DNA from 4 places in the Paenibacillus sp. Soil724D2 genome. Region 1 is predicted to be linked to each of the others. Evidence: riboswitches for the same ligand, from Rfam matches in the RefSeq annotation. Region 1 holds a riboswitch; each other region holds the start of a gene.
What was found. Region 1 has a riboswitch for cyclic di-GMP ahead of ASG85_RS26410 (IPT/TIG domain-containing protein). Riboswitches for the same ligand answer to the same signal wherever they lie in the genome.
Positions count from the first base shown of each region.

Region 2: it holds a riboswitch for cyclic di-GMP, as region 1 does, so the genes downstream of both, ASG85_RS30420 (pyridoxal phosphate-dependent decarboxylase family protein) here and ASG85_RS26410 (IPT/TIG domain-containing protein) in region 1, are expected to answer to the same signal.
Region 3: it holds a riboswitch for cyclic di-GMP, as region 1 does, so the genes downstream of both, ASG85_RS20995 (transglutaminase-like domain-containing protein) here and ASG85_RS26410 (IPT/TIG domain-containing protein) in region 1, are expected to answer to the same signal.
Region 4: it holds a riboswitch for cyclic di-GMP, as region 1 does, so the genes downstream of both, ASG85_RS30365 (putative bifunctional diguanylate cyclase/phosphodiesterase) here and ASG85_RS26410 (IPT/TIG domain-containing protein) in region 1, are expected to answer to the same signal.

Region 1 is NZ_LMRY01000040.1:545-8,866, forward strand. Features, by position in the region: partial or broken gene ASG85_RS26410 (IPT/TIG domain-containing protein) at 1-1,557, opposite strand, end outside; cyclic di-GMP riboswitch class I at 1,635-1,725, opposite strand; gene ASG85_RS26415 (hypothetical protein) at 1,851-2,219, opposite strand; gene fliS (flagellar export chaperone FliS) at 2,222-2,605, opposite strand; gene ASG85_RS26425 (flagellar protein FlaG) at 2,615-2,971, opposite strand; gene fliD (flagellar filament capping protein FliD) at 3,023-3,979, opposite strand; gene ASG85_RS26435 (flagellin) at 4,214-5,032, opposite strand; gene csrA (carbon storage regulator CsrA) at 5,195-5,428, opposite strand; gene fliW (flagellar assembly protein FliW) at 5,422-5,856, opposite strand; gene ASG85_RS26450 (DUF6470 family protein) at 5,924-6,490, opposite strand; gene flgL (flagellar hook-associated protein FlgL) at 6,505-7,419, opposite strand; gene flgK (flagellar hook-associated protein FlgK) at 7,444-8,322, opposite strand, start outside.
Region 2 is NZ_LMRY01000056.1:16,066-24,387, forward strand. Features, by position in the region: gene ASG85_RS30415 (methyl-accepting chemotaxis protein) at 1-1,586, opposite strand, end outside; gene ASG85_RS30420 (pyridoxal phosphate-dependent decarboxylase family protein) at 1,592-3,262, opposite strand; cyclic di-GMP riboswitch class I at 3,356-3,441, opposite strand; gene ASG85_RS30425 (ABC transporter ATP-binding protein) at 4,415-6,217, opposite strand; gene ASG85_RS30430 (ABC transporter ATP-binding protein) at 6,201-7,955, opposite strand; gene ASG85_RS30435 (YrzA family protein) at 8,140-8,322, shown strand, end outside.
Region 3 is NZ_LMRY01000024.1:37,494-45,815, reverse strand. Features, by position in the region: gene ASG85_RS21000 (collagen binding domain-containing protein) at 1-1,835, opposite strand, end outside; gene ASG85_RS20995 (transglutaminase-like domain-containing protein) at 2,034-2,840, opposite strand; cyclic di-GMP riboswitch class I at 2,854-2,941, opposite strand; gene ASG85_RS20990 (class D sortase) at 3,021-3,725, opposite strand; gene spoIIE (stage II sporulation protein E) at 3,952-6,444, opposite strand; gene ASG85_RS20980 (S1 domain-containing RNA-binding protein) at 6,771-7,367, opposite strand; gene ASG85_RS20975 (FtsB family cell division protein) at 7,476-7,799, opposite strand; gene yabQ (spore cortex biosynthesis protein YabQ) at 7,815-8,322, opposite strand, start outside.
Region 4 is NZ_LMRY01000056.1:31-8,352, reverse strand. Features, by position in the region: gene ASG85_RS30390 (threonine synthase) at 1-461, opposite strand, end outside; gene ASG85_RS30385 (YheC/YheD family protein) at 618-1,376, opposite strand; gene panD (aspartate 1-decarboxylase) at 1,369-1,770, opposite strand; gene ASG85_RS30375 (sulfite exporter TauE/SafE family protein) at 2,276-3,043, opposite strand; gene ASG85_RS30370 (MFS transporter) at 3,239-4,570, shown strand; gene ASG85_RS30365 (putative bifunctional diguanylate cyclase/phosphodiesterase) at 4,592-6,373, opposite strand; cyclic di-GMP riboswitch class I at 6,436-6,529, opposite strand; gene ASG85_RS30360 (HAD family hydrolase) at 6,735-7,385, shown strand; gene ASG85_RS30355 (GNAT family N-acetyltransferase) at 7,425-7,847, shown strand.

The DNA.
Region 1 (8,322 bases):
AACAACATTTGTTTCATCTGGATTTGTAAAGGTAATATCAACTGGACCAGGCGTTGTTACCATCGGAGAAGTTACTTTTATATAAGATGGATTAACATAGACTACCGATGCAGGAAGATCACCAAATTGTGCAGTGACTCCTTTCATAAAATAGTTACCTGATACGAACACCAGAGTACCACCATCAATAGGCCCGTTATTCGGCTCTATGTTTGTAACAATCGGGTCAGCTTTGTATTGGTAAGGGGCTGACGCTTGTTGAACATCCGGATTAGATACGGTAACATTGACAACACCTTGGGCTCCGGCGGGAGCAGTTACCGTCAATTGTGTGTCACTTACATATACTACATTAGTCGCCGGCATCGTTCCGAAAAGGACGGTTGCCCCGCTTACAAAGTGATTGCCGTTAATGACCACCGTTTCTCCGCCATTTGGATGACCAATATGTTTGTCCAACGACGTGATTTCCGGAGCTGGAAGCTTTACCTTCACACTAACACTCGAAATGGACTTCGATCGGCTTGCACCTGCATAGTCCTTATAAGTTATAACCGAACTCGCTGTTGAGACTGGGAAAGTACCCGTTTTTGTTTTACTTACCGGACGGATTTTATACGTAAATGAAAGGGTGCTATCCTTTAATTCATTAAAGTCCCAAATTAGCGTATTCCCATTTATGGTCGGTTTAGGGATGTTATTGTCAGCTGATCCCGGAACAATTTCAAAATTCGGATCAACAATGTCCATTACTGTAACATCAAAGGCGCTCGCCAAGCCAATTTCTTTGACAATGGCTGCATATATTTCAGCTAATCCGGTTGAACCAAGCACGAAGTGATGATGTGCTGCCGTTGTGGCCATTTCTTTAAGCAGTATGTTCGGTCCGCTTGTATCAGGATCCTCGCTCGGTTTGAGCAGTGCAATCGTATAGGTTATAATACCTGCATCCTTCGCGTCTTGCGCCTTTTGTTTTGCATACCCATATGGATCGTTCGATGGTTGATTGGCCTCCCCATCCGTCATAATGACGATGACTGGCTGCGCTTCGGGGCGATGATCCACCAGCAAGTTTATGGCTGCTTGAATAGCATCGCCAGTCGCTGTCCCACCATTTGCTTGAATTCCATTTATGTAATTTTTGGCAACGTCTTTATCTGTTGTGAAGGGGATGCTACTGATCATATTGGTTGATGAAAAATCGACAACAGCCACCCTGTGCTTTGTCAAATCCATCAAATCAACGAAACCTTTAGCAGCATTCTTTGCATTCGTCATTTTATCTTCACCGTTATTGTAGGCAGGTGCCATACTTCCCGACTTGTCGATGATAAGTACGACATCGTTCGGAACAACTACATTGACTGGCGGGGTACCCGTGATATTCAATGTAACATCAGCTGTATCCTCCGTTGTAATTATCGTCGGGGAAACAGTTTTGGTTACACTCACATAATCATTTACTGCTGCTGCCGCTTCCGTAGTTCTCAGCATCAATCCACTAAAAATCATGCTAAAGGTCAACATCAAAACTAACCATTGCTTCATTCGTCTCATGATTATTCCTCCATAATATTTGATAATATGCAAACAAAAAACAATAGCAGGTTGCTATTGTTTGTATGACCAAACGAATGGGCAACCTGGCGACCTGATCGTCTAAATTAAGCGATTAGACCCATGGCTTTGCGTCACTATATCACTATAGTTTTGCCATTCTATTCTCATTTTCTATATCCTTGGAACTAATTCCTACGTACTATTTTACTATATTTTCTTATTCTTTTTTTCACAAGTATATCTCTAGTACTTCTTACAACATTTACCTTATTTTTCGACAATTATTTCCATCACCGATTTTTATCAATGAAAAAGCCAACATTCTGCTCTTCTTCATAATGATATAGCTCTCGTGAGACTTTACCAGAGTTGATGCGTTGAAGTTGTCCAACCAGAGACTGCTGGGTCGTTTTGAATCTCTCTATATTGTTTTGTTCCATCACTAAACACGCTCTGAGGTATTGTCTCTCATGTTCAGTAAAAGAACGTCTTTCATCCAACAACGTTTCTTCAATTTTTTGCCTCAGTTCAACCTGTTCATTCTGTAAAGAAAGAAGCAAACTTTCGTTTGCCTCTTCATTTAAATCTAAATGGGAAATTTGACCTGTTGTTTCTCTCAGGTTTTCTAACAAGTGCTCCATTGGAGTCGAATGTCTCATACCTATTTCACCTTCTCCGCATTTTTCAAGCTCTTCAACGCCTCATTCCATGTATCACGCAATTCTGTAAACATCGTGACACAATATTGAGCAGATTCGGAATTAAGCTTGACATTAGCTTCGAACAACTTGCTTTGAAGAAACGTATATAAACTGTTTAAATTGTGGGAAATTTCATATTCCATTTTTAGTGTGGATTGAAGCTCTTCAATTATATTCTGTGCTTTTGTAAAATTTGTATGTTTCCCTGCAAAATCTTGTTTCTCCATACAAGTAATACCCTGTTTAATAAAGAGAATACAACCATTATAAAGCATCAAAGTTAATTCTGCTGGGGAGGACGTCTGAACACGGGTGTTTAAATACTGATTCTGTACGTTAAGCATAGAGCGTCTTCACCTCTTCTCGTCGATGATTGCACCCACAGACAGCTCCTGAAGTTTCTCCACCAGTTCGATAAACCTTTCGGACGGAACCTCACGAACAATTTCTTGGGTATCTTTATTTAAAACTTGTACGATTACTTCACCTGTTGATTGGTGTATTTTATACTTAAACTCATGTGGGGTGCCTTGAAGCGCTTTGTTAGCCTTATCAATTGAATCAAGTAAAGCCTTCTCCCCAACCGTTAATATTTGTGATTTGCTCTTGTCCTTGATTTCAATATATTCTCCGGTTGCCTTAATCGGCTCAGACACATCCTTTGTTAAAGCGGGTAATTGAACCTGGGGGAATTTGGATTGAATTTCCAATAGGTTTCCTCCTTCCATATAACAAACTTTAGGAATATTATTGCAGTATAATTAACCCATTTGACTTTGTAACCAGCTCATTTGGGAATTTCCTTTTGCAATTGCAGTCTCCATGGTACTGAACATTCTATAAAAATGGTCTTCTTTCTTGTTAAGCTTTTCTGTCATATCTGAAATTTTTTGAGCGAGATCATAGTCCTTCTTGCCCAGAGACGTATAAGTGCTAGTATACGATCCATTTGCCGAACCAGCCTTTTTCGAAATCTCCGACATCGTATTTCCAGCATCCTCATAGATCCGCTGTGCGATACCTCGATCTGTACCGGTACCGTGTGCCGTGAACAAATTAATTGCTGCTTGTGGATCCGCATCAATAGCTGCTTTTAATTTAGTTGAATCCATGTACAATTTGCCTGCGGTTGAAGTGTCGTACTTGTTATAAGCACCCGTTGTGACTCCAATATCAACAAGCGATTTATATGTCGACGTAATTCCAGTCACCTCTGTAGTCACGTCGGAACGGAAATCCAAATATGCTTTAGACACTATCGTGTCTCCGCGAAGAGAACCTTTTTTTGCTTTGTCTTCCCAATTTTTTATATCATCATCATTCATTGCCTTCTTTTGGTCGCTTGTTAGTGGTTGAAAGCTTCGCTCTACCGTCTCATCTAACTTGGATTTCAATGCAACGCTTGTGTCGTTATAAGTCGAAATAAAACTGCTTATTTTTGCGTAAATAGCATCTTTATCTGCCTGTGTGAAGGCAGGATTTCCACTACCATCTGTCCCTGATGCTGTTGGCCAGTTGTAGTTATACTGTAATTGCTTGCTCTGTTCACTTAATGGATAAATAGCTGTGTTTATTGCACGGTACGAATCCTGCAGCCACTCATTCTTTGTTTTCTGCTTATTAAGATTATCGATCGGCATATTCTCTGCTTTCATTAGCTTACTAACCATGCCATCAATATCCATACCGGAGGACATACCTGTTATTCGCATAACCATCCTGTTCATCTCCTCATTAATTTATTGTCTACTATATTTATCGTACAAGGAAGGCTCATTTATTAGCTTTATATAAAAAAATTCTATAGTTAGTAAAATTAAAAATAAAACCACGCCCAAGTAATAGAAATCATTACAAGAACTCCATGGGTGAAATCATCATAGCGTTTACGTATTCTAACTTGCACTACAAAAAAGAGACCTTCGATTTGAAGGCCTCTTTTTGTTCTTTGATTAACGGAGCAATTGCAGTACGCCTTGTGGTGCTTGATTAGCTTGTGCCAACATCGCAGTGGAAGCTTGTTGCAGGATATTGAATTTCGTGTAACTCATCATTTCAGAAGCCATGTCGGTGTCACGAATACGGGATTCAGCAGCTTGTAGGTTTTCCGCATTTATACCAACGTTATTGTAGACGTGCTCAAGTTGATTTTGGTACGCACCAAGTGAGGAGCGTGCAGTGTTAACTTTAGTGATTGCTGCATCAACTTGTCCACTTGCTGTAATAGCCGCTGCCGCTGTACCAACACCACTAGCAACACCCAGAGTTGCAGTTGTAACATCAATAGTCGACAAATCCATTACTACTTGGTCAGCAGCGCCACCACCCGTTTGAATCGTAAAGGTTGCACTAGCGGAACCGTCCAGAAGAGTAATACCGTTGAACTTCGTGTTTGCAGCAATGGAGTCGATTGCTGTAGTCAAAGATGTGTATTCAGCATCCATTGCAGTACGGTCGTTCGCGTTGTACGTGTTATTTTGCGCTTGAGTAGCAAGTTCTTTCATGCGCGTCAGCATGTCAGAAACTTCGTTCATCGCACCCTCAGCCGTTTGTACAAGGGAAATACCGTCTTGAGCGTTACGCATCCCTTGGTTCATCCCTTTAATTTGCGAGCGCATTTGTTCGGAAATCGAGAGACCTGCTGCATCGTCTGCCGCACGATTGATGCGGTAGCCGGAAGACAATTTCTCACTGGATTTACCTTGTTGTGCATTGTTAAACGTCAGGTTGCGGTGAGAGTTCATTGCGTTAAGATTGTGATTGATAATCATTTGTAATTCCTCCTTGAATTTGTATTCCACATCCATGTGGATTGTATAGGTCTTTGACCTTACATATATTATTTCGGCTGAATCGATTAGAAAGTTTATAGCAATTTAGTTCTTTATCACTATTTTTTTTACCGTTTCAATATTGATTATATAATTATTTATCTAAACATCCTCTAAATTCAGCATTTTTCTCATATTTTCGATATTTGGAAGCTCTGTAAGCGCTTCTCTATTACTCTGTTGAATAGCCTCGAACACTTCCTTACGATAAATTCTGGTATCGTTAGGAGCATTGATCCCTATTTTTACTTGATCACCTTCTATTGATGTGATAAAGACTTCAATATTCTCGCCTATGAGAATAGACTGACCATTTTTTCTTGTAAGAATTAACATGTTACACCCTCAATTTCTTTCTCGTTAAATTTTGGGAATAAAGGTGTTTGGGTACTAAAGTCTCTCGAAGGTGCATGGACAATTTGGCTACCTGATAGATGATTAATGTTTATAACAAGCGGAGCTACCAAGTTCATTGTTGATTTCTCAAATGGTGTCTTTAAAGTTATAATCCCTAGTGCAAGAACTTCTTCGTATGTATTTATTTGCAGCCATGTCTTATCTTTCTCATCCAACTCAAAACTATAGTTCTGGAAAAAAGCAAATGGGTTAGCTACAACAAAACCGATACTTTTTTCTTCTATGCTCTTTAAATAAGCAAATGGTCCCTTTTCATCAATTGTCTCAAATTCAAATAAATCTAAATCCTTAAAACCAAGAATTGAACCTTTAAAGCTAATTATTTTCCCATTTATATAATTAAACATTCTATATCCTCCTTTGCAATAATTTAAGGCAATAGCATTAGCTATTGCCTTAAATTATTGCTGATAACTACTTATACCAATCATAAGAGCTAACATTTATTTCTATTGAATTCTTTTGCTTTACATAAATATCTATATTCCCCGGAGTATAGCTAACCTGAGGTTTCTGAGGCGTGTATTGAATTTCGGCTTTATGAGGCGTAATATTTATTTCTGGCTTTCTCATTTCATAATTTAGCTTCACATTGAGATTTGAAGCCTCACCTACATATTGCAAAGGGTTTAGTTCATTTATTTGGTTTGCGGCAATCTCGGCAAATGGGTTACTAGGATTTATGATCATGGCCATTCGGTTACCATCTTCAACAATCTTACTGATAGATTGCAGTGCTACTGATTGCAGCTGGCTATAAATTTGATTCATCCATTCCAAATGATCGCCTTTCCCTAGTGCGCTCCACGCTGCAGATGAGTCCACGCTTAATTCTCCCTTGGGACTAGTAATTTCCACAGATGCTGCTTCTTGCTTAACTTCTAATTGCCCGCGTGGGGATACTATAGAAAGTTGAGCTTTCTGGGTATCTAATCCAATATGAGCAAAAGTTTGGTGGATAGATAATCGAGGTATGTTCAAGTTGAACCTCCTTATTATCTCAAGAAATCAATCAAGCTGGGTTGGATAATTTTTGCTCCTGTTGATAACGATGCTTGGTATACATTTTCATCCGTTTTTAATTTAGTGATGGTTTCCGCCATATCAGCATCTTCTGTTTTGCTGCTAAGATCAGTAAGATTTACGTCTAAATCCTTGAGTCTGTTATCCATGAGATCTATACGGTTAGCTCGCGCACCTACTTCAGATCGCACCGTTTGAAAATTGTCAAATCGTTTTGATAGATCGGTCATTAACCCCTTTGCCACAGTCAAATTTGCCGGTGTTCCAGGAGGACTTGGAGAGAAAGCATCCTTCAGACCCTTTAAAATCTTAAATAAGTTGTCGTTGTTGCCCGGAGCTCCAAATACTTCATTTCCGGTTTGATTTATTGGGATGGTTATACCAGCAGATACCTGATAGCTTATCTTCTGATCATCCGGTATATCTGATGATGCTGTAGCAATTGAATAGGGTTGTTTATCTGTGAATTGTCCATTAAATGTATACTTCCCATTAAGCTGGTCATTCCCAAGCCCTACCGCCGTTTCATACAATTGTCCCATTTCGACACCAATTGCATCTAGCGCCGACTGTGGATTAGTTCCATTTAGACCTTGAACTGTTAACTCTTGAGCCCTTTGAATGACGTCATTTATTTCTGAAAGAACAGTATCTGTATGATCCACTGAAGATTTAGCAGCATCAATGTTTCTTTGATATTGATCGTTAATGGAAATCTCACTTCGATAACGAAGTGCATAAGTAATTCCTACTGGATCGTCCGAAGGTTTATTGATCTTTCTCCCAGTAGAAAGTTGGTTTTGGCTTACACTCATTCGTTTCACATTATTACTAATATTACTTAGTAACTGTGATTGGATCATTCCTTGTGTCACTCTTAAGACCACTTATAATACCTCCTCTACGTACGATTATCTACCTACTATCCCCATACCGTTAATCACTTTATCTAGCATTTCATCGAAAGTGGTCATAACTCTTGCTGCAGCTGAGTAAGAATGTTGAAACTTAATCATATCGGACATTTCTTCATCCAATGAAACTCCACTTACGGATTGTCTGCGGCTTTCAACTTGGTCTACGAGCGCTTTTTGGTTATCTAATTGGCGGGAGGCTTCTTGAGCCTGTACGCCTAGTTGTCCTACAATGGATCGGTAGAAGTCATCAACTGTTCCTGAATTTAGAATTGCCCCGGAATTAGTCGGATCAAAATTAAATTTAGTGTCCTTCAACTGACTCATCAATAGTGCTAAGGTATTATTTCCTTTTGTAACTGTTTCAGCTGCACCTATTCCATCAGTTCTAAGTGATGTTGCAATTTTTGAAGTGTCATTATCGATTACAGGGTTTAATTGAAAGCTCTCAGCTGTAATATTCGAGAAACCTGCTTTAGCAGTAAAGAAATCCTGAGCGGCTTGAACCGGATTATCTAAAGTATATCCTAATTTATGAAGACCATTTAATCCTTTTACTGTAACCGTTAGATCGCTAGCAAGTTTTCTTGCTGTGCCCGTATAAGTTATATTATTCAATACTGTATTATTAGGCAATACCGACCCCGCAGGTATGGTAATCGTAATGTCACCGTTAGCAATCGAATTTGCTAAAGTATCCAATTGCGTTTGATAGTCAGCCACAAATTTATCTCTAGAGATTATCATGCCTTGTACTTCACCACTATTCAGATTACCTGAAGAGTAGTCGGACATTAATGAGGCTGAGGTGGTCGCATTGACAGTATCACCAGTTACTAAATTTGTATTACCCATATTAATGGTATACCCATCAGG
Region 2 (8,322 bases), on a different contig from region 1:
GTAATCCCTGAGATTTTCTGCATGGCATTCGAAATGATCTCAAAGGATCTTTCTGCTCGCTCCAAAGTATGGATCAAATGGTCTGTCCGATTGGAGAAAACAGAAATACCGTTAAAAATAACTTTAAAATTTTCATACGTATCATTAATCCAGCTTTGACCTTGTTCAACGGCTTGATTTCCCTGGACAATGCTCTCCATGACAAGAAGGCTGTCATTTTGGGTACTGGAAACGAGCTCTGTGATTGAGCTTGCGGCTTTCGTGGATTGCTCCGCCAACTTCTTCACTTCACCAGCTACAACGGCAAAGCCTTTCCCCTGTTCTCCAACACGTGCCGCTTCAATGGACGCATTCAGTGCCAGTAGGTTCGTCTGCTGTGCAATTTCGGTGATAATATGGATAATTTCCCCAATTTCCTTCGAGCGGTTTCCCAACTGCTGCGCGGCTTCTTGTGAATGCTTCATCTCTTTTTGAATCACATTCATCTGATGTAATGTCTTCTCAACAAGCTGCTGACCGTCTGCAGATTGTGCACCTACCTTGTGGGCCATTTCCTGCATCTCTTTGACTTCAGATGTTACTTCTGATAATTCCGTATTGATCTCAACGATGGATGAAGTACTCTCTGTAATGGAAGAAACAACTTCAGCAACCCCTTCGTTCATGCTGTTCATGGAAACGGCAACCTGCGCGCTGCTAGAGCTGGATTCGTCCGCAGACTGATACAATTGCGCGCTGGTATTGGTAATAAGGTTGGATGAAGAAAATATTTGGCGGATCAGGGAATCTAAATTCTGACGCATCTCGTTAAAAGCATTTGCCAATTTACCGATCTCATCTACTCGCTGGATTGCGACTTGTGCAGATAAATCTCCGGCAGCAACCTTTTCTGTTACACGCATCAGCTGAATGACCGGTCTCGTCACACTTCGACTTATGAAGAAGGCTATCAGACCGCCTACGACTATAACGATTAAGGTAATCGTAAAGGTTGTCCATAACAATTCTTGCTTCGTTTTGGGAACGACTGAGGCATCTAAATCAATCCCGAGAATTCCGACGTTTTCGCCTTTAACATTTTTGAGGGGAACAAAGACAGATTTATGTATACCAAATTCGTCCTTGTAAATCTCACTGATCGTTAATTTATTTTCTTTGATCGCGCTGTTCATTTCAGGCGTAAAGGGATACTCGGTGCCGAAATCTTCATCAACTCCGGTTAAAATGACGATTTGATCTTTATTCTGAACTTTCTGCAAGACATAAACATTCTCAAGAGAGTCTTGCTTTTTAAATTGTTCAAATTGCTGTTTTATTTTGGTATAAGCCGGTTGATCTTTGCCTGTAATTTCATCTGCATGTTCGGGAATAGAAGTCATATATTTTGAAACATTTTCAATGTTTGTCGTTAATCTTAGAACAAATTGATCCTCAAGCTTCGTTGTTAAACTTTTGCTGGCCAAATAGGAAGAGACGGAGAAGGCTGCGCATACGAATAACAGCAGCAGTAAGATACTGCTCGTCATCTTCACCGCGATTTGTCCTCTGAACCAGTTTATTATTTTATTTGGAGCATGCTTTGCCACTTCAATTACCTCCTGCTTAATAGCGATGTTTCGGAATATTTCTCGTAGACTTGCGCTACAGTTTCCTTCAAATATTGAATAATTTCATGTACATGTTTGGTCTCCGTATAAGGGGAGATGACAAAAATCTTTGTCGCGTAAAGAGCAACAGAACAATCATCCTTCGTTTGAACAAGCAGATGCTTTTTGGTATCGCCAAAAAATATACGATCGCGATGATTCCCAAGCATTTCGAATAAACGCTCGTTAAATTTATTATTCCGTTCAATTTCCTTAAGCGTGCACTTGCCTGAAACTTCTTCTTGAAAATGCGGACTGCCTTCCGGATATATACGAAATAGTGTAATGATGCCAGGGTTGTCGTTATTAACGATTTCAGCATGAGGGATTTCTTGGCGAAGCGCTTCCCGGAAAGCAAGATTAACCTCAACGAACTGAGCCAGCAATTGCTGATACCCTTGAACGCCGAATGCAAGCAGAGCACTGTAAATGCTGATGGAGCTAGCCATGCGCGAGCACTCCAACGTATAACCGGTGTGATACTGTCCGTATCCCCGATGTCCGACATAGGGCGTTTCATCCGGATGCAGATCCATGAGCCTTAAATCGGCGGCATCCTTGACCAGAAATAAGCTTGTCAGGTAAGGGGTTTGCCCCAGCTTTTGAAAATCGAAGCAAAGCGAGTCGGCCAAATGCAAATGCCTCATCTTGCTTTGGATAGAAATTAAAGCCTGAGCGACATCTTTCTTTAATTCGAGTGGATTGGAGATGAAATCATAGTCATTAAAGAAAGCAAAGAACGCACCTAAAGCAGAGTCTGCATGAATATGAGGTCTAAGCAACCCATGATGAACGGCTGCCTTGTCAGACACAGCATAAATTTGCTCCAAATCGTCAATCCCCATGGCATCCGTCGTTCCTGTCGTAGCTACAATGTAAATCGGAATTCCGCCTCGTGCGATCACTTCTTCCATTTTAACTCTCAGATCATTCACATCCATGGAGCTGTCAGCATTCGTGCGAACTCTAATCAATCTATCGCTCCCTATGCCTGATGCCTCCATAGATTTAAACAAGCTGTAGTGAGCGGCTTCGGAACAAAAAGCATACAAGTTGTCGGGAACACCTTTTTGCAATGCGTCCGGAACGAATTTAGCGATCGCTATCCGGAGACCTGAGAATACAGCTCCTTGTCCGCCCCATGTCGTATACCCGCCGCTTTTCAGCGCATCATAGCCTATTAATTTGGACATCATGCTGATGACTCTTACTTCAGCTTCAGCTCCGGCTGGGCCGTATACATCCCATAAATTGTTGCCATTAACCAAAAATGCCGCGATCATGCCCATAATCCCCGGGATGCTTGCCATCGGTAAAATATTCGTTAAAAAATATTTCGTATGATAAGGATGATCATGCAGCAATTTCAATAGCTCTGTATTAACTTCCTCTAGGGGGACGCTGCCATTAGGAATGGAGCTTTCTCGAATTAGATTGTTATAGAAAGTCCCTGTTCGGTTTTTCTCGCCCTTGAGATTGACGCCATCCGGGTTTTTGAGACCATCCACTCCTGTTACTAGTTGTTCAATGAGCCGCAAAACCATTTGTCGCGTTTGTCGGTTTCCATCCTCACTGGGGAATAATTGCTGTACATTTGTTAATCTTTTCTCTCTCATTCATTTCTCTCCTATCGATAGAATTGCTTGACGAAAATGTTCACAAAAAAAAGGAGAAACATAGGCATAAATGCCCTATTCCACCAATTGCTACAATGCAACTGGCTGACATATCCTTGTCGGATGTAGTCCCTCTAGCTTTGCGTCCCTATTTTTCAATAGGTTTGCCGTTATAAAGTTGTAGGTGAAAATTCCCATCTTCGACAATAATCGACAACAAAACTTTACAATTTTATACATTAGTATAGTATAGTAATATAAATAAAACAACACAATTTTCCAGTATTGTTTGTAAAGATATTATATTGTAACTATATTGCTTTTTTAACATTTTCCCTTGGATCGTGGTAAAATAGGTTCGATTGTCTCTTTTCGAGACAGTTATTCCAGTAATAAAAGAAATCTTGTCATGACACGCAAATACGAGGATACAGGGCTTATTTATATCGATAAAGCTAATCCAACTTATGGACGGTGATAACACCGTTCTGGTTAAATGAAGTGGAGAATCTAGGAATCTAGATAAAAAAAAGGGCCTAATGGTTGACGCGCAACATATGATTGCGCCCAAGGCATATGTGTAACCATGCACACTTACTCAATCGTGAATTGTTGTAGATTATACAACAATTTGCAAGCAAATCCACGTTTTCCTCACGAATGTTGCAGAAAATACAACAATTCCTGCCAAAGCAGCCCAAATGCCTATAAATAGGCTGAATTGTTGTACAACATACAACATCTTCAGCCTTCACAGAACAAATCAAGGATAAATGTTGTACGTTATGCAACTTACCCTCCTATTTCCCCGGTTCTCCCATATATCAGCACACAAAACACCCCTTCTTATTACTGGGGTAATCAGGGCGGAAGCTTCACTTACTCCAAAACAAAACAATAATAAAAAAGGGGTAAGCTTCGCTCACCCCAAACCCAAAACATATAAAATCTTATCAGTTGAGAAAACCACTATTGAGACCATTCAAAGGTGAGCGAGTGCGTATAGATGTAGCTTTTATCGCCGATAAGAAAGGGGCCATCGTTACCCTATAACTTATTCTTACTTATGCGGTAAAATGAGCTTCGTCACGACTTCCTAACAAGGAGTCCGACAAAGCTTATTTTCACAACCTCAGTTGCGGCGCATTCATGTTATGAAATAGTTTGTGCAGCATCCATATTCCCCTGTGAATGGAGATATAATTGCTCGTAATAGCCACGAAGCGCAAGTAATTGTGCATGGTTCCCTTCTTCAACAATTTTCCCCTGACTCATCACAATGATGCGGTTAGCATGCATAATGGTCGAGATGCGATGTGCGATAACAAGTGTCGTTCTTCCCTCGGCTACGACCTGCAGCGCGGATTGAATCAACTGCTCCGTTTGGGAGTCCAAATTCGCTGTAGCTTCGTCAAGAATCAGTACTTTCGGCTTGAATACGATAATTCGCGCGAATGAGATCAGTTGTCTCTCTCCTGCGGAAAGCCCGCTTCCTCTCTCTGATATGCGTGTCTCATAACCATCTTTCATTCGTGAAATGAGATTGTCTGCCCCAACCATTCGGCATGCCTCAATAACTTCCTCACGCGTTATAGTTTCATCAAACATCCGAACATTGTCCAAAATACTGCCTGCGTATAAGTACGGTTCCTGCTGTACAAGTCCAACCATTCGGTGTAAATCAGCCTGCGGGATATCCCGCAGATCCGTGCCGTCAATGCGGATACTCCCTTCCTGCACATCATAAAAGCGGCAAAGCAAACTAATCAACGAGCTTTTCCCAGCGCCCGTCGTCCCCACAATACCGATCATTTCACCGGGCTCAATATGAAGCTCTAAATCCTCAATGACAGCTGTATCCTTCAAATAACCAAAATGCACATGGTTGAAATGAATGTCCCCCTTCACGTCGGACAACGAGGGTGACAACATGCCTTCCTTATCCTTTACTTCCGGTTGAATGGCGAATATATTCCAAATTCGATTGACAGACACCGTTGTAGATTGAAGGGTATTCCATTGCTGTGTAATGTTATTAATCGGTTGAAAAAACTGCCGTATATACGTAATGAAAGCATACAAAACTCCGAATTCAATCGTTTTATCGAACACAGCAATACCGCCAATCCAGGTGATAAAAGCTACCGATAAATTCCCTAAAATATCAAAGGAACGATTGAACAAAACATTGGTACGAATTTCTCTCAAATTTGCACGGAAATATCCTAGATTCCGATCAGTGAAGCGATTCATCTGTTCCTTTTCTTGATGAAAAGCTTGAATGAGATGCATCCCGGATAAATTCTCAGCGGCAAAAGCAACCATTTGAGACAGCTGCGTCCTGGAAAGCTGATAGGTTTTGCGCATATATCTGCGAAAGCTTATAGCTATGAGCACAATGATGGGAATCACTATCATGCTGTAAAGCGTTAGCTGCGGGTCCAGATGATACATCAGGACGATGATGAATACGAGTGTCATGCCATCGCGAACCAGACTAAGAAGAACCTGCGTAAAAAACTGATTCAACGTTTCCGTATCACTGGAAACATGCGTAATTAGGCTGCCGCTTGGCGTACGGTCATAGTAAGACATCGACTGCTTAAAGATGTGCTCGAACAAATCCTTGCGTATTTTGGCAACAATGCTTTGGCCGGCAAACTGCAATAAATTATTCTGCAGATAACTGAAGAATAAACTGCTGATCGATAGACCTGCATAAAACAAACAGATGAGCAGCAGTGAGCGATAGTCACTTTTCCCAATCATCAAATTATCATCAATCGCGATCTTAACTAGATACGGCTGAAACAAATCTGCAGCTATCCCTAGTAACGCGCAAAATAAAACAGCTGCAAAGGTGAACCTATGCGGTTTGGCATAAGCGGATAAAGAACGAAAGGAAGATCGCGTCTTCTGCCGCTCCTCATTGCTTTTGTTATTCCGTTTGGGCATCGTCGCTACCTCCCTCTTGTATCGCATGAAGCTCGGCATACAAGCCTTCCTGCGCAATTAGCTCTTCGTGCGTGCCGCGCTGCACAATCCTGCCTTCATGAAGAACGATAATTTCATCCGTATGCTTCAACGCGGAGATTCGATGAGCGATCCAAATGGTCGTTTTGTTCAATCGCTCCTTGCGGATCGTATCGATGATGTGCTTCTCCGTCACCGAGTCAACAGCGCTTACACTATCATCTAGAATCATCAAAGGAGAATCCTTAATGATCCCTCTGGCTAAGCTTGTTCGTTGACGCTGCCCACCCGATAAGGTGACACCGCGCTCGCCTAGCTTCGTCTCAAACTTTTCAGGAAATGACGTAATACTTGAGAGGATTTGTGCTTTCTTGGCAGCACGCTCAACCTGTTCTAAGGGTGATTCTCTTTTATAAAAGGCGATGTTATCCCGGATGGTCGTGCTAAACAAGAATCCCTCTTGTGGAACGTAAGCGATTTGATTTCGCAGGCTTTCTAATGTCACATCGCGAATATCCGTATCCCCGATCCATACCGTCCCCTCCGGCGGGTCGTATATCCTAAGCATTAGCTTCACCAAGGTCGATTTGCCGCTGCCTGTTTTCCCGATAATGCCAATGGATTTGCCAGGTTCAATCGTCAGTGTTATGTCATGAAGCACCTCGTCCTCATCATCAGGATAAGCGAAAGACAAATGTTCAATCCGAATCCCCTCGTGATCGAGGTCGGATATTTGCGCAAGCTCGTTTTGCACAATTTCCGATTTCAAATCGAGCAGCTCATTCATTCGTTCAAGCGAAGCTCGAGAGCGCTGCATGGCATTAATGACGCGGCCAATTTGCTGTAAAGGGTTTACCATCATCCGTATGTATAGCGTTAATTCAACAAAATTGCCAATCGTAATCCGCTGTTGAATGGTCAAATAGCCCCCAAAAGCAATCGCGATGATCAGCGATATTGCGCCCAGAAACGGAATAAGTGCTTCAAATAAGGAAGATAGCCGAACCAATCTCAATTGGTTGTCGCGAATCCGATCTACCGTTTCGCTGAACCTACGAACCATAATCGGTTCCACCGCGAATTTCTTGGCTACCCGTATGCCTCCGAATTGCTCCTCGGCCGACTCCGTCATTTTGCCTAATGCTTCTTGTACCTGTAAGGAATGCTTTTTAATAATTGGCTGAAATCGAACGGTCAGAACAGGAATAAGCAACAAGGGCAATATACAGACGAGAATTAAATAGAGAGGGATCGAACTGAATATCATCATGAGAATGGCAGCTGTGATCAAAATCGCCGAGTTTACAATGTGGTTAATCCCCATGGATATCGATTCCCGAATGACAGTTACGTCATTCATCACATAGCTTAGCAGCTTACCAACGCCGTTCTTTGAGTAAAATGTTGCGCCTAGCTGTGTGAAATGGTTAAACAAGCGGTTTCTTGAAACAAACTCGAAGCGTCTTCCGTTTCGCATGATCATATACTGACCAATGGCTGTTAAAACACCGAATGTGACGCCGATCATCAGCAGCTTTAGACTGTAATCAATTATAAGAGTTTTACTCAAAAGTCCTTGCTGCAGCTGATCAGTAAAAATGCCTAGCAGTTTGGGGTAATACGAATGAACAATGTTGCCTAAAGAAATGGACAATGCGGCTACAACATACAACGGCCATTTCTCTTTGAAGAAATCAACCAATAATCGTGTAGACTTCAAAACGACATCACTTCCTACTACAAGTTTGTCTAGCAAATGAGGTATTCCCGATCCATCAGAACATGCGATCATGTATCCCCTTACAGTATACGCCTATTCATATGTACTTCCTATATCAGATATTGACGTTATAATAAGAGAAGTTGTCTAAACTTTACAACTTAGCTTAGGGAGGAGTAAGATCATGGACTTTCTTTTGGACCGCATAGATAATAAAATCGAGTTTTTTCAAGCTTATGATATGAAGACGTTGGAACGTCAAATCAACGAGCAAATCGATAACAACAAAGCTTTATTGCTCGACGTGTTCGCAATTCAGCATCACATCGTGTTCGACCCGAATGCGGGTAAAATGCTGTACAGCGCG
Region 3 (8,322 bases), on a different contig from region 1:
CATGTGAGTTCTTTAGTAACAGCGTTGTAAGCACCGTATTTAAACCCATTGTTCTTCACTTCATCTCTTGGGATAAATGTTGCTATTGCCGTTTGCGACTTTCCTGCATTAGCGCTATCGACCCAATCCACCTTAGCTGAATTAATAAAATTTGCATTCCCCGGTGGGCTAATCAAATCTATATTAAAATATGTTGTGTAAGTAATCGAAAGAGGTTCTGAGATCGTATTCTTGAATTTCACTGTGAACCCTTCATCTTCGACACTATTGAGGATATAATCCGTCGACGGCAAGACCACATTTCCTTTTTTAATGACTATTGAACTGGGTATAAAACGCAGTCCTTTATTTGAAAAAGTATCGGTCACAACCATATTTTTCATTACTTGACTGTCTCTATTGATGATAATATTCCAAGCTACGGTTTTGGCGTTGTAATCTGCGGTTCCAGGATACTTGTAAACAGCCCCCTGTTCAACAGGCCGAGATGCTGAATCACTTTCTCCGCTGCCGGACGTAACGCTATTCGTTATGATCATATTTTTCAAAACTGGACTACTTGCCTTGGTCTGATAATTAATTTTATATGCCGATGAAATATTATGATTAAATTGCAGTTTAAATCCTTTCTTGCCAGCAGCTGCTTCCGTTGTAATGGTGTACTCCCCACTCGGCAATTCACTTCCCAGTGTCTCATTGCCACTTGGATTGAACGTTACTGGATAGATATGAAGGGATCCTGCAACTATTTCTTGTGTATCATTGAATAAATCTTTTAGGAATGCTGCTGATTGGGCAATAGTCCTTTCATTATAATTATATTTGATTCCCCAATTAATAATCTGCGTAATGGGACTATAGCTTTCCGCAATTTTATCCAAAGAGCTGCCACGCGTTACATGGACTGTCGCAGAGGTCTGAGCTGGGTTTTTATTACTTCCCCCGAAGGTTGCCGTATTCACAAAGGTTGCTTTGTCAAAATCGGTTATTGGCGTCGTATATTGAATGCGGTAAGCCGTGTGAATAGGAGATTCCGCGAATCGAATAGAAAGATCTGCTCCTGTTCTAGTTACTGTATACTTGCTGGCATCCACTAATGCTCCTTGTACGACAGTTCCATCTAAGTGAACCCCTAGATCATAGACTGCTACAGTAACTGGAACAGATAAACCCGGTGGGATAGGATCCGTCACCACTGCGTTCTGAACAGAATCCAGCGTCTTATTCACATCCACGGTCCAATGAATATCTTTCGAATTAAATCCAGAAGATACACCTCTTTTTTCAATTGTGGAAGTGACAGAAGGTTTAAGATGAAGAGTGAAAATCTGATCACCAGATTGAATCGGAATGGTAATCGTTACCGTCGTGCTTTCAGTAAGTTTACTTGTATCTAAATGTGTTCTGAACGTGAGCGTGCCATGTACATTGTCATGGCTTTCGATGTAGTTGTTAAAAGTGATCACCGCTTGATGACTAGCTTGATCAACATGGAAAGTTCCTATCTGGTCCTGCCCCATGACCAAAACACCAGGAATATCGTTGAATAGTAAAAATTGCTGCGGCAGTGTGAATGTATACGTATCACCACCTTTGTACCCATGACCGTTAGGCAGAGACCACGTATAGTCAAGCTGTATTGTGGAGTTTGGCTCGTAAACATTGCCGGTCACGACTTGACCTGCGCTGTCATATACAGCCATCGTCACGCTGTCAAGAATATTGTTTGAAATCGTGTTCGCACTGGCCTTAGTAATAAAGCCAATCCCGTAAATACTCTGCATAAAAATTAATAAAGTAATCAGCAACGCACTCGTCTTTTTCTTCAACATCATTTCATACCTCCATTCATGGATCAATTTTTTATAGAGATTATTTATGTGTGCTACCTCTTATGACTTTGAAACAAAATGTATCATTATCAATGATATATGATACAAGATGTATTGTAAATATTGGGATTTATTGTTTTTCAACATGGAAAGCACAAAAAAACCTGTTCTCAGTTATGAGATCAGGTTTCATCATTTCACTTAATATATTCTGGATATCTGATAATTAGAATCATTTTTTATGACATCTATCGTTTCACCGGCTTGTATATGAACAGCGTCATACGTCGTATCAATCGTCACCCATTCCTTACTTTCCTTCAGGAAGACTTGATTCCACGCATGATAAGTATCTGGCGCATGACTTTCATATCCCATAACCAGACGGGTTGGAATCCCCTCACTTCTTGCCATAGCCGCAAAAGTAGCTGCAAAGTCATAACAAATTCCCTTGGACTCTGCATAGACCGTATCCAGATTAGGTATATAACTATCTGCTACAGTTTGGGCCTTCTCGTAATCATACTGAAAATGCGTGGTGATATATCCATAAATGGCTCTTATTTTGTCGATATCTTTTTCTTTATCTCCAACTAATTGCTTAGCCTCAACGACCGCCTTCGATTCATCGTTCCAATCGATCAACGGAATGGACTGCAGAAATACGGCATTCTCGTCTTCCATTTCTAAATCGATTTGTTCTTGCGCTACAACTTTATATTTATTAGCCCCAATGGACTCACCTATCAGCACTTTATACTGGCCGTTTCCAAGCTGCAAAGGGTACTGATCCCCTTCTACGAAGGTGTAATCATATTTAACATTTTCTCTCATGATTCGCACGAGAACTTTGGAGTTCTTATCGTTTGAATAATGAACCGAGATAATCCCTTTATTCAGAGCATCTTTATCAATCACGGAAGGATTGGAAGCTGCAAATATCCCTTGCGGAGCAAGAGCAAACAGAAAAGTTGCCATGATCGTTCTTATAATTGGCTTTTTAAACACAAAAAAATCCCCTTTCGGTAACTGGCTGCCAACTTAGTTCGGCTAAGGAAGGCCCTTTAGTTTTGCGTCTCTAGTTTTCGCTAGATTTGCCTTTATCGGAGGAACGCACCGACTCCCTATAATCACTATAGTGCAATCTTAACATAGGCTTGTCTCTCTGAATAGACAAAATATTACATTTTATTCCTTCGACTGCACCATGATTCCCTTGATCGCAATACGATGAGTCGGATTTTCCATTGGATGGCAAGTTATTAGCGTAATCTCCCGATCTTTGCCGTTGCCCTTCAGCACCCAAACATCCTCTGGGAGGACATACTGTTTGTCCACTACTTTGTAGATATACGTTTTGCTCCCTGTATTCACTTCTATGAAATCCCCTTCGGTTACTTCATCTAATCTATTAAAATTTTTTCCGTAGGTCAGGTTTCGATGACCCGCAATGGCATAATTACCAACAGCGCCTGCTTTGCCTGTATTGGCTATGCTGGCGACGGAAATCTTCAAATTATTCACGGTTGCATCTGTTAGAATAGGGAGCTTCAGATCAATTTTATCGATAGTGAGGACACCCTCTATATTCTTCTGCGGCAATGTTACAGGCTTCGGTGTCGTTTTCACGGCCAAGGGGCTTGGTTGGCTGCTCAGCTGGCTGCTTGTCGGCAGAGATTCCACTGCTGCGGGACTGGAAGAAGGTACGACCAAGCCCGGATCTGCCTCCTCCTCGAGGACAGTGCCTGTTTGATCCATATCCTGCAGATTTTCCTGCCATTGTTTCAAAATTTTGTTCTGCTGATAGCTCTCATAACGATCGTTTAACGTTGGATAGAGAAAAATGATAATCCCAAGAACGATAAATAACAGAGATAGCTCTTTTCTAATCATCAGTGGTGCCACCTTTCTCTTGGTTCTCAATGACACTCCAGGGAAGCTTAGCATCAGCCAACCCAGACATATTAATAAGTTAAGCATGCTTCTAATTCTGAGCGCAACCTTTATTGAGCATTAATTTACTAGTTTCGAAATAGCATCACTCGCTATGCTCCTAAGGGAATAACGGCACATAAAAAGCCATAACAGCAAATGAGCTGTTATGGCTTCTATTCCTCCATTAGCTAACCGTCTTAGGACGCTCCATTCGCGTAATTCCTGGCCAGCGGAATGTAGCCCACTCAGGCTGCCTCTTCTCGACTCGTGCCACAACGACGGTCATATCATCTTGAATTTCGCCATGATGGTGGCGGAAAATTCTTTCTAATAAGCAGTCCGCAAAATCCTGCGGCATCGTCGTATCAATTTCCTGTATCATCCGCTTCATCCACATCTCTTTATTTACCGCATGTCCCGGTGCATCGTAGATCCCATCTGTCATCATGACAAGGATATCACCCGATTGGAGCGGAATCGAGACCAAATCAACATCTATCTCACTCAGGATGCCGACTGGCAGGTTATTCGCCGATATTGAAATCACTTCCGTTCCGCGCTTAATGAAGCTAGGGGTAGAGCCAATCTTCATGAACGTTGTGTTTGCACTGTACATGTCGATCAAGGCCATATCTACGGTCGCGTACATCTCATCCGAAGAGCGCAGCATCAACACCGAGTTCAGCGACTTGATCGCCAGCTTCTCGTCCATCCCTGACTGCAGCAGCTGCTGGAGGATGCTCAGAGCCGTCTGGCTCTCCGCACGCGCGCGCTCGCCGTTGCCCATGCCGTCGCTTAGCGCCACGGCATACTTGCCATTGCCCAGCTCCACCGTGGAGAAGCTGTCGCCCGAGAAGAGGTCGCCGCCTTTGGCTGCGCCGGCGACCCCGGTCTCAACCTCGTATTCCTTGGCGGAGCCGAATACGACCGTGCTGTAGCCCTCGCCGCGCTCATGCATTTCCTCGCGCATGACGGCGACGTTCTCGCCGATAATTTCGCTCAAGAGCGGCGCAATGATTTTCCGACATTCATCGAAGCCCTTCGTGTATTGATGAATGATCTCAATCTCGATATTTCCTTCATCCAAGGAAATGATATCGATGGTATGGATGGATAAGCCCAGCTCCTCCAGGGCATTACGAATTTGCTCTTCTTGAAGGAACAGCTCCTGTCCTTCCCGTTTAATCTCCTTGGCCAAGTCCTCCATGACTTGGGACACGCCCGAAAGCTGATCCGCTACGAGATGTCGGCTATCCATAATCTGCTTTTTCCAATGCAAATCATTCTTGTACAAGCTATACTGCTGCTTCATCACATCCAGCACTTGATCCGTGCGTATACATACCTTCCTCCACTCTGGTGGAATATTCTTCTTCGTCATACTCTCCTTCATCTCAATTTGGGTCATCATATCGGTCATATACGTATAGGTTTGGTAAAATTTTTGATCCCAGCACTGGCTCTTTTTCCAGCAGGAATCACAAGCCTTCTGCGCAACCGCATTCATGAAATGACCAACATCCTCCTCCTTGCGGCTCACCGCATCATCCGTCGTCAACTGCTTAAAGCTGCGCGCCAGCTGGCGGAACACTTCAGAGAACTGTTCCACACGTCCTGCTGTAACATCCCGAACCCGCTTCGCATAGTCCTGTTGGGATTTCAGATTCTCCTGCGTGCCGGGCACATATTTAGCAAGAGTCAGAATCAAACTCCGCGGTGTTAACAGAAAGAGTGCAACAGCTGCAAGCGACTCCCATGTTGAGTTGATCACATCTGCCCCGGATCCCATATAGAAAGCAAGTATCGATGACCCGAGCAGCATTCCGAATGCAACAGCCAATCGATTACCATCCTTGAGAAGCCCTGCTAACATCCCCGAGAAAGCCAGTAAACTCATTTGATAAACCGCATTACTATTCGCAAGACTTAGGATTAATCCTGTTATGACACCTACCGAGGCTCCGAATGGCGCTCCTCCCACCAGCGCAAATAATAGTATTAAATAACGAGAAAGCACATGTTCTACGGTGATTGGACCCACAACCCAGCTCACCGTTCCTGTCATCACAGAAGCTAACAAGATAATCAGACATATAATTTCCTCATGCTTCAAATGGTAGTTCTTGCGGGTAAGCGTAAATACAGGAATTGCTTGAATAAAAATTAGCGTCAGCACTAGACTTAGCAGTGCCTCAACGGAAACCATCATTAGCGTATACCAGCTTAAGTTTGAGACTACAAGCTCTGCAAAGAGCTGAACCAGCAAGGTCGAGCTGAATACAAGAAGCGGTGCTAAGGAAATATCGGAGCGTTCAAATTTCTCCAAAGCTTTTTGGATAAGTAAGAAAACGATGATCTCCGTAACTAGATAACCGGTATTCGAACTCAGCGAGAATAGGCTTCCAGCAAATGCAGCGACACCTACCCAGTGTAAAATATCTCTCCTTGTAAAATAAATGACAGCAATGAACGCAAGCGCAAACGGAGATAGCTGTTCCAAAATCATCGCACGACCGAGTAAGAAAGCCATCACGATGAGCAGTAAAGACCACTTCTTAGCTACAAAGGCTTGTACGAATCGATTTTCCACGGCAGCGCTATGTGCGCCTGTTTTCGCTTTCTGCCACAATCCCGACCAACCGCCACCAATCACTGTGCCTAAGCTTCTTCTCTGCATGTTTTCGAACACCATCCATTCATTCCTTATTTGTTTCTCTAGTATAGAGACAATCTAGCAGAAAGTTTGTCAGAATGAGTTGATAGATTCAAAGAAATTTCCGACAAGCCGCGTTCGCCTTGTCACCACGCCTCAGCCCTTGCCTAGTCTCGTTTTACCGTATCGAAAACGTTTCCAAAAGTCTGATTGCCTCGAACTTTCGCCCTGCGTATGGGGGAGATACCCGTAATTCCATGTCGATTGTTCTTTACGTTATTTTAACGATTTGACGCTTGGATAAAAAAAACCACACCCGCCTAAGCGAATGTGGTTCGTTACCGCATCTATTAATCTCTTCTTCCGCCTCGGCCACCGCGTTTGGACTCGGTGTTCTTTTTCAAAGACGAAATCCGCTCTTCACTATCTTTAAGGAACCGAGATACTTTATCTTCGAACGAAAACGGTCTAGCTCCGCCTTGCTGCTTGTTAAAGCCGCCGCGACCACCACCGCCACCGCCTCGATTGAAGCCACCGCCGCCACCTGGACGACCGCCACCACCACCGGGACCACCGCTTGGAGGACCACTACGTTCTCCGCCGCTACTTGGACGACCACCTTGGTAGCCTCCTGGACGATCTCCACTTGGACGTCCTTGATAGCTGCTGCCACCTGTACGTTCAGGACGAGCTGGTCTTTCCTCAACTGGCTTGTCAACCGTCTGCTTGATCGACAGTCCGATCTTGCCATCCTTGTCCACGTTAATCACTTTGACCAATACTTTGTCATCCAGCTTTAAATGGTCATTAACGTCTTTCACATAGTTGTCCGCGATCTCCGAAATGTGAACAAGACCGGTAACTCCTTCAGCAAGCTCGACGAATGCTCCAAAGTGAGTAATCCCCGTCACTCTACCCTCTAACTTGGTGCCAACTTCAATTGCCATAAAGTAAAATGTTCCTCCCTTAAAATGTTGAAAACACTGGCTACGCCGATTATAACCGATGCAGAAACCACGGTCAACACGGCAACAGCCTCTTCTTCTTGTTGATTTTTATTGCGACTTTGAGACACTTAGTGGCGTCTCTCCGGTTTTACTATAATGAAAATCTCGACGAATAATTTGATCCAAATACTCGTCATTATGAAGTCGAGCGATTTCTTTCGTTGTTTGCTCTTTGAGTTTCTTGGCCTCAACAAGCTGTTGCTCCATATTCGCTACGACACTACTCTTCTCTTGCAGCTTAGCGAACTGCCCCCAGATGTTCACAACAGCCCAGCTCATAAAACATAGGACAAAAATCATTAGAAAACGCAGTCTTCGTTTCGAGCCTACACTGTTGCTGCGCTTGGATGGAACGGTTGCTTTAGCATGCATGAATAGGAATGCCTCCTACTTTGAGAATAACCTGCGTAAGATCAATATGATATTACCCTTAAGTTTCTTCAACCAAACAGGGATAACAAAATATTTATGCACAGGCCGAGTCATCCAAATGAGTAATCTCCACACAGGATAAAGCAATTGTAGCACAATTCTATAAAGGAATATAGCTACAGCTAGTAAAAAGCCCAAAATAATCACAGTTAGACGATATAAGCCAATAATCGGTTTAATCAGGATAATTTCGACAGTTTTAGCAATGAAACGGTAGATAGCAATCGTAATTCGAATGAGAAGCAGCGTAATCCGGATAACCCAAGTGCTGAGGAATGCGAAATAAAAACATATACCGATCCCCATCCCTAGAAAAATAAATACACGAACTTGTCCTTCATTACTGTAAATGAGCAGGCGGAACACGAGGATTGTCGCCACAATCCAATAAACCATATCAATGAACGGAATCGTCCATCGCGGCAGTCTCAGCTTGCCAGAGAGCACACGAAACACATCGAAG
Region 4 (8,322 bases), on a different contig from region 1:
AAGACGGATGCCTCGATCCCGGCACGTCCTGCATAAGCGGCTAATGCCCCTGCGGCATTTCCATTGGATGGAACGGCCGCTTTCGTCGCTCCCGCTTCTTTGAGCAAGGAAACAGCGACGGAGAAGCCCCTCGACTTAAAACTCCCCGTAGGGTTCTGCTCTTCTCTCTTGATCCATAGCCGTTTAATAGGCAGTCTCTGCTCCCATTCCTGCATACGCAGAAGTGGCGTCCAGCCTTCGCCTAAGGTGATGATACAATCAGGGTTACTCACTGGAAGCAATTCTTTATATCTCCACATCGATGGGTAGCGTGTTTGTAAAGCTTCCTTCGTTAACGTTCTAGCTAAGTGTTCCAAGTCGTAATCGACCAATAAAGTGCCACCGCAGTCGCATTTCATTTCTTGATAACGGAAAGGGAGCCTTGCAGAACATCGTGAGCAATAAAGCCCCAATCGCTTCATCTCCGGGCCTCCTCAAAGTTTTCAATAGAAAACTATTATAGTTTTAATAAGAGTTTTGTTATTGCAAACTCTTATTTAGACTATTACCAAGAGGAGAAGATGGAAACGGCTTGTGTCTTTTGATTTATTTTTATTTTTCCAACTTATTTTAGCGATTCAAATATTTGGTTTGTTTTTGTTTTTCTTTTTGTGAAATGACTTTATCTTGTAGAACATCGACTTATCCTTCAATTTCAAAAATAGCTCAAGCATTGGAGCGAAATTAACCTCAATTATCCAAACATTCCCTTCTTTATCGAATGCCATATCAATCCCCATCGTCCGCACCCAAGGATAATAAGGACCCAATTTCTTAGCGGCTTGCAAGGCAACTTTATCGAGCTGTGAGAGGAGATCAGAAGCCCGCATCTTTTTGAGCGCCGAGTTTTTGAGAGCATGTTCCACCGATACGACCTTGCCGCTGCTCATGCGAATATTCGTTACGATAAAGCCCTTTCCGGCCACTTTGGCCAGTTTACCGGTCACTTCCCAAGGTGAGTTTAGGCGTCGCTGTACCATCACTCTGAGATCAAAGGGCCGGTCATTCACCGTAGCAAGCGGAATTCGCTGCTGAATAATGTTGTTTTTGCTCGCTTTCTTTTTGATATAAGCGTTTAATTGGGTATGGTTTGTAAAATTTTTCTTCGTAGCGCCATCCTGTACCTCATATGTGGAAGAATCCATCTTTTTGATCCGAATGACACCATTGCCCCCATAGCTCCCAGTTGGTTTAATGATGACCTGACTGTATTTTTTTATCATGCGCCAGAAAGAGCTTTTTCGCAGCCATGCTGTTTCTGGAAGATTCACACGAAGTTCAGACGATTTCTGCAGCAGCTTATATTTGGTCCATTTACTTGTGTTTAGTTTAGTCATTAGATTTCGCTTCTTGCTTGAGAATAACAAGATCATGTTCTTCAACCCTGAGCAGTTGATTGCGTTCATCAACGAAGACCACTTGAGGTTTGAGGTTGTTAATTTCGGCTTCATTCATGAGTCCCATACTTAGAATAATAACGAGGTCGCCAGGAGCAAAAAGGTGGGCAGGGGGACCATTCAAACCGATCTTGCCGCAGCCTTCCGGCGCAGGTATCGCGTAAGTTTTCCACCGGGTGGCGTTTCGCAGACTTGTGACTTGAACCAGTTCATAGGGTAAAATATTCGCTTTACGCATTAATAAACTGTCTATGGTAATGCTTCCCACGTAATCCAAATCGGCTTCCGTTACCGTCGCACGATGGATCTTCCCTTTACACATTAGTCGCAGCATATGCAGTAGCTCCTTTAACATCACATTGGGTATTCATCACAAAGTATGACTAAGGTCGATCTCCTGGTGTAGGCTATAGCCTATTTCCAAAGAAAAATGGGTAAATGCCACGCTGAATTAGGGCTATGATATACTAATTAAACGGATATATGTAAAACTTGGGTAGATGGGAGTGAAAAGTTCTGCAGCCTATTCTGGTTATTGATCGGGCAAACGCGGAGAAGGGTTAAAGGGGATATATTGGAGAATAGCTGCTGCAATTGCTGTAACGGAAATGTTGGCAATGTCACTCATGCTGGGTTTACATATTATCAAGCCAACGAGCCAATTCATTATCCCGATAAGAGCGGCAATGACGTTGAAATAAAAGGCAGGTATTTCCCGGGGAACCGCACAAAACGACAAGTTAAGAGCATAGCAAGAAGCGTCCGATTAAGTTTACTCGGACGCTTCTTCGTATGAATGATCGGTTCAATGGAAATAAAAACGGAGTCTCAGCTCTGATTCAGCCAATTAATTTAATGCCGCTAATCAATACCAGACTTGCAATAATCATGCGCAAAACATTGGTCGGTGCCTTAGCAGAGAGCATGCTGCCGATAACGACGCCGGGAACGGAACCGATGAGTAGGTTGAGGACGAGCGTATAATTCACATTCCCCATACTGGCATGCAGAATGCCTGCTGCCGTTGCAAGGAAGAAAGCGTGAGCAATGTCAGTTCCGACGAGCTGAGCCGGGTTCATACGGAAAAAGTAAAGCATTGCAATAGCGTACAAGGAGCCGGATCCAATGGACGTAAGCCCGACAACAAAACCCAGTACAGCCCCAATTGTAATGGTTAGTCCTCGTTTCTCCTCCAAAGATTGGAGCTGCCAGCGATTTTCTTTGATTTTGTGGCCGAAGAAAACTTTAAACAAAGTAGCAAACGCCACCAGAATCAAGACATAACCAAGAGCATGCTTAATAATGATCTCCTGATTATGAAAGAACGAATTGAATAATTTTAAAAAAATAATAGCTGCAATTACACCTGGAATACTACCCATGGCCAACATTTTAACCAGCTTGAAATCAATCGTTTTCTGCCGCCAATGCTGAATCGTGCCAAAAAGCTTTGTAATCGAATTATAAAGAAGGTCTGTTCCCACGGCAATTGAAGGATTTATTCCAATCAGGATCAAAATGGGGGTGAGCAGCGAAGCTCCGCCTACACCAGTCAATCCGACCATAAAACCAACAAATACGCCCATAAATAAAACTGTTAAAGTCATGTTGTCATGTCCCCAATCCAATTACCCACTAACCATATTGGATTAATTTTATTATATAGAAAAGCATTATGTAAAGGAAAACTTTTAACTCTTTTTGATTTGACTTCATAATGCTCTGAACATGCTATTCATTCATTCTGGAATCAGTTACAATATGTGGATGTGAAAAAAAGTAGTATTTAGGAGGTGACATCCATTAGAAATCGAACTACGGTTATGGTGAGTATCGTTTTGGCGGTATTAGTGTCGTCTATCGATACCACGATTGCGAATACCACAATGCCGATTATTGTGAAAGAAATTGGTGGCAATGACCTGTACGCATGGGCATTTACCTCCTATATGGTCCTGTCTACTGTATTAGCTCCATTAGCTGGCAGATTATCTGACCTATTTGGGCGGAAGCGGATCTATGCAGCAGGCATACTTCTGTTTCTTTTCGGATCTGTGCTTTGCGGTTTATCCCAGAGTATGCTGCAGCTGATTTTGTTCAGAGCGATTCAAGGAATTGGTGCAGGGGTGATGATGCCCTTTCCTGCCATTATTGCGGGAGATATTTATCCGGTGGAGCAGCGAGGTAAAGTACAAGCGTATTTCACAGGGATGTGGGGGTTATCTGCCATATTAGCACCTCTACTGGGTACGTTTTTCGTGACCTACCTGAGTTGGCGGTGGATTTTTTTCGTTAATATACCGGTATGTATCGTTGCGCTTCTTGCCTTGCAGCCATATAAGGAAGTGTATCAACCGAAGAAAGCCGTAGTCGATTATGGCGGAGCTATTTTGTTTGCCTGTGGCATTTCCTTATTGCTGCTTACTACAGCAGTTGAGCGTTATAGCTATATGTATGGCGCGCTAGGAGGCATATTTATGATTGCTTTCTTTTTATATGAGAGAAAACATCCTGCGCCAATCGTTCCGTTAAATCTGCTGCGCAATCGTCCAGTGGCCATTATGATTGCAAGCTCTTTTCTAAGCTGCGCGGCTCTCTTTGGGACTTCCAGCTTCATACCTCTCTTCCTGCAAAATCAAGGCTACTCGTTGTTTGTTAGCGGTATTGCACTTCTGAGCACATCCATTGGGTGGATGGCTGTTGCTGTTCCTGGTGGGAAATGGGTAATTCGCTATGGATATAAACGGCTTCTAGTCATAGGTAATATAATACTCGTCATTACAGCTGCCTTATTTTATTTCATACATGAGGGTACTCCATTCTGGTACACGTTTACCGCACTAACGACGCTTGGTCTTGCTTATGGGATAATCTTCACTATTACTACAATCGGTTCACAGCAGCTTGTAGCAGCGCACCAGAAGGGGATTTCTACCTCGTTGCAGCTCTTTGCACGGAATATTGGAACAGCGGTCAGCGTAACCATTATGGGTGCAATCCTTACGAAATCCAGCGTCTTTTATACAGGTATTCACGGTATGTTCGTGTTTGGACTTTTGGCAAGCTTACTTTCATTGGCCATGCCGTTTGCTATTCGTTCGGCGTCCGATCTGAAAAGCCAGAAGACGGAGTAACCTCCGCATTCTGGCTTTTTTTCATAAAGCATTTGGACTAGCATTTGTATCATGGAAAACATAACTCTTTTCAAATAGCTCAGCTGTAAGTGGAACTGAGAATAAGTATCCTTGTATATTTTCACAACCAAATCTTTCTAGAAGATTGAGCTGTTCATGAGTTTCTACACCTACGGCAATGACACTCATTTTTAAACTATGTGACATAGCCATAATAGCTTCAATGATTGAAGATTCCGAATTATAGGTAGAGATCTCATGAACGATCGATTTATCAATTTTCAACGTATCCACTGGAGAGTTATGTAAATAACTTAAAGAAGAATAACCAGTTCCGAAATGATCGATAGAGATTTTAACTCCCTCACGCTTTAAAGCATAAAGCTTTTCCATGCAGCTAAGGTCGTAATTCATCGAAATGCTTTCGGTCATTTCAAGTTCTAAATACTGTGCTTCCAGCTTATTTTGATGCAGAATCTCGAGAATCATTGTCACCAAATCTTCTTGATGAAACTGGACAGAGGATATATTCACTGCAATAGGAACAGGCTCCATGCCCGCAGCTTGCCATTTATTCATTTGTAAGCAGGCAGTTTGTAAAACCCATTTTCCGATTGCAATAATTTGTCCGGACTCTTCAGCAATAGGAATAAATTCCTTCGGAGAGACGCTTCCTAACGCATGGCTATCCCACCGTAGTAAAGCTTCTACCCCGATTATTTTGCCAGTAGGAATATGGAATTTGGGTTGGTACATGAGGTAGAGCTCATTATGTTCTATAGCTGACCGGAGGGATTGCTCACATGCACTTCTCCTCGAATAAATGACACTCATTTCCTGTTCATAAAAATGATAATGGTTTCCACCGAGGTCTTTGGCCAAATACATCGCTTGATCAGCATTTTTCAGTAGAACCTCCGGATCTTCTCCATCGATTGGATACAAAGAGATACCGATACTAGTGGAAACAAAAACATTTCGACCATCAATTTGGAAAGGAGCTTCCAGTTGTCGAATGATTTTCTCCGCTTGCACAGCTGCTGACTCCCGATTCCCGAATGGGTACAAAATCACAAATTCATCGCCACTTAGCCTGGAAACAATGCTTTGTGCAAACAAGCTTTCCGAGAGCAGTGCGGAGAACTTTTGCAGCACCAGATCTCCCAAGTGGTGGCCTAAGGTATCGTTAATGAGTTTAAACCGATTTACATCAAGGAAAAGTAGAGCTAAGCTTTGATTATGTTGTTTGGCTTTGTTTAACACATCATGGAAAAGCTGATTGAACTGGTTGCGATTCGGCAAGCCTGTCAGAAGATCAAAATAGGCTAGCTGTTGTATCATTTCCTCGGACTTCTTTTTTTCAGTCAGATCACGGAGATAAGCTGTATAAACATGCCTTCCTTTATACGGAGTGCTCGTAATCGTTATTTCCGCTGGAAACACGCTGCCATCCGATCGAAATGCTTTCAATTCGGTTCGCTTACCGATAATCGATTCATCTTTGGCTGTGAATAGCAGATTTAAGAAGGTTGTCTCCTGGCCATCTTTTTCAAAAAGAAAATCGATTAACGTTAGCCCTAGAGCTTCTTTGCGTTCGTAACCCAAAATGGCTTCTGCTGCAGGATTAAACGCAATGATCCTCCCACTTGAATTAAACATCATGATACAATCGATAGCAGACTCTAATAGCGAAGCTTGGAGTGCTTTTTTGTTATTAAAGGATAAGTAAAGAGCAGTTATTGAAATAATGAACGTTAGCAGCATGAGGTAAATTGGATAATTATCTGTTAGCGTATGGTGCATGAATCAACCTCATTTCGTATAAATAAAAAAGCCCATCCCGAATGAAAGGATGAACTCCTTGACTCGGTAACCTGTCGTCCATAGCAATCCCAATTAGGGATGCCTTAGGTCATGGCTTTGCGTCGCATTGTTTCCAATGGTTTGCTTTTTACGATTCTATTTATGTAGTTCATAAGGCACTAGTCAGTGATGTGTAAAGCTTAAATACCAGTTAATACGCCCTATTATAATTAGTTAAAAATGACGTGTCTATAGCGGTATTTGCATATAATTAGCGAACGATGTCGAATTCAACTAAGAATAATTTATAATGCTAATTTCTTGATTTTTTATAGTTCTAAAGATGGATAGGTGAGGTTCAATGTATAAATCAAGCCATGTTCGAGGCATTATTTTTGATATGGATAATACACTGCTGAGGTCTAAGATTAATTTCCAAATGATGAAAAAGCAAGTGGCGGACTACCTTATTGATCATGATTTATTGCCAGTTGGTTTTCCGATTCAAGAGCATACCACTTCAACCATGATTGAGTATGTGAAAGCGAACGGGATGTCTGAAGAGTCCTATACAGAAGTGATGCATATGGTCGTTCAACATGAACTAATCGGCATGGAAGGCGCAGGACTGGAATCCCATGTTTCCGAGCTCCTGAAAGCTTTAATGACGGGATATGTCCTGGTTATTGTGACAAATAATTCATACAAGGCAGCGGTACAAGCGCTGGAAACAACGGGAATTCATCCATACTTTGATTTGATCATCGGAAGAGAACAAATGGAAGCGATGAAACCATCTCCATCTGGATACTTAGCCGCTAAGCAGCATTTTCCACACATTCTTGAGAGCGAATGGATATCAATCGGAGATTCGTGGATAGATGGCAGAGCGTCCGTAGATGCAGGAGTTCCCTTTATCAGCTACGGGCTGAGCGGACATCTGATGAAGGAGAAGGGAATCTCCCCTGTAGCTCATATTGACAGCTTGCTTAAGTTGTTAGATTATGTGTAGATAACAATACGAAAGTAGTGAATAAAGATGTTAGTAAATGTGAAATCCCGACTAAATGAAAATGATATACAAGAACTGCTGAGTTACAGCGTTTTCCCCGATCCTGAGGCGTTGCAACCTGTCATTGATCGTTATGAAAATGATGCTAATCTATGGTTGTTTGGATATGAATCCGAAGGTATCATGGTGGGCATTATCGGCTTTGAACTCAGTGATAATCAGGAGATGACGATCACTCATCTTGCCGTTGAACCGGAGAGCAGAGGGGTAGGCTTTGGACGAGGGATTATCCTAGAAATTATTGAAGATATGCACCCCGTTCGAATCGTGGCAGAAACGGATGAAGAGTCAGTCCAATTTTATCGGAATATTGGGTTTGTCATTCGCAGCCTCGGAGAGAAATATCCGGGTGTAGAGCGTTTTCTATGTACATATGAGGTAGAAGAAGCGGAAGAGGATTAAGAGATCGCAGAGACTGTTAAAGAAACGGAACTACGATTCGTAATTTTTGGAAAAAGACGTTAGAAATTGAAATCGCGGAGCGTTGTTCCTCAAAGTATATTTATCTCTTTCAAAAAAGGATCTGAGTCGTCGACTCAGATCCTTTTTTTTCTATCTATATGGAATTAAATGTTTTTGGGTTAGGGGGAGGTAAAGTTAAATCCATCCTGATGTTTTGTTTTCTAATTTGTAGGAGAAGACATTCGATTCATTCGTCTAATCATGCTCAATATTGAGGTCTTAAACCGGGATCAATCGTCAATTATGCTGGGTTGAGGTTGTTGGATGAATGAATTCAAACACGCGGTTGAATGGTGTTGTTTAAAAGAGTCAATTTCATAATAAAGTCCGATTTTTCCAAGTATGGATTCGGGAGAAATGCAGTTGAATAAGAGCCTTTAGAGACTGCTATTTCTTCATTTCCAGCGTATTTTGT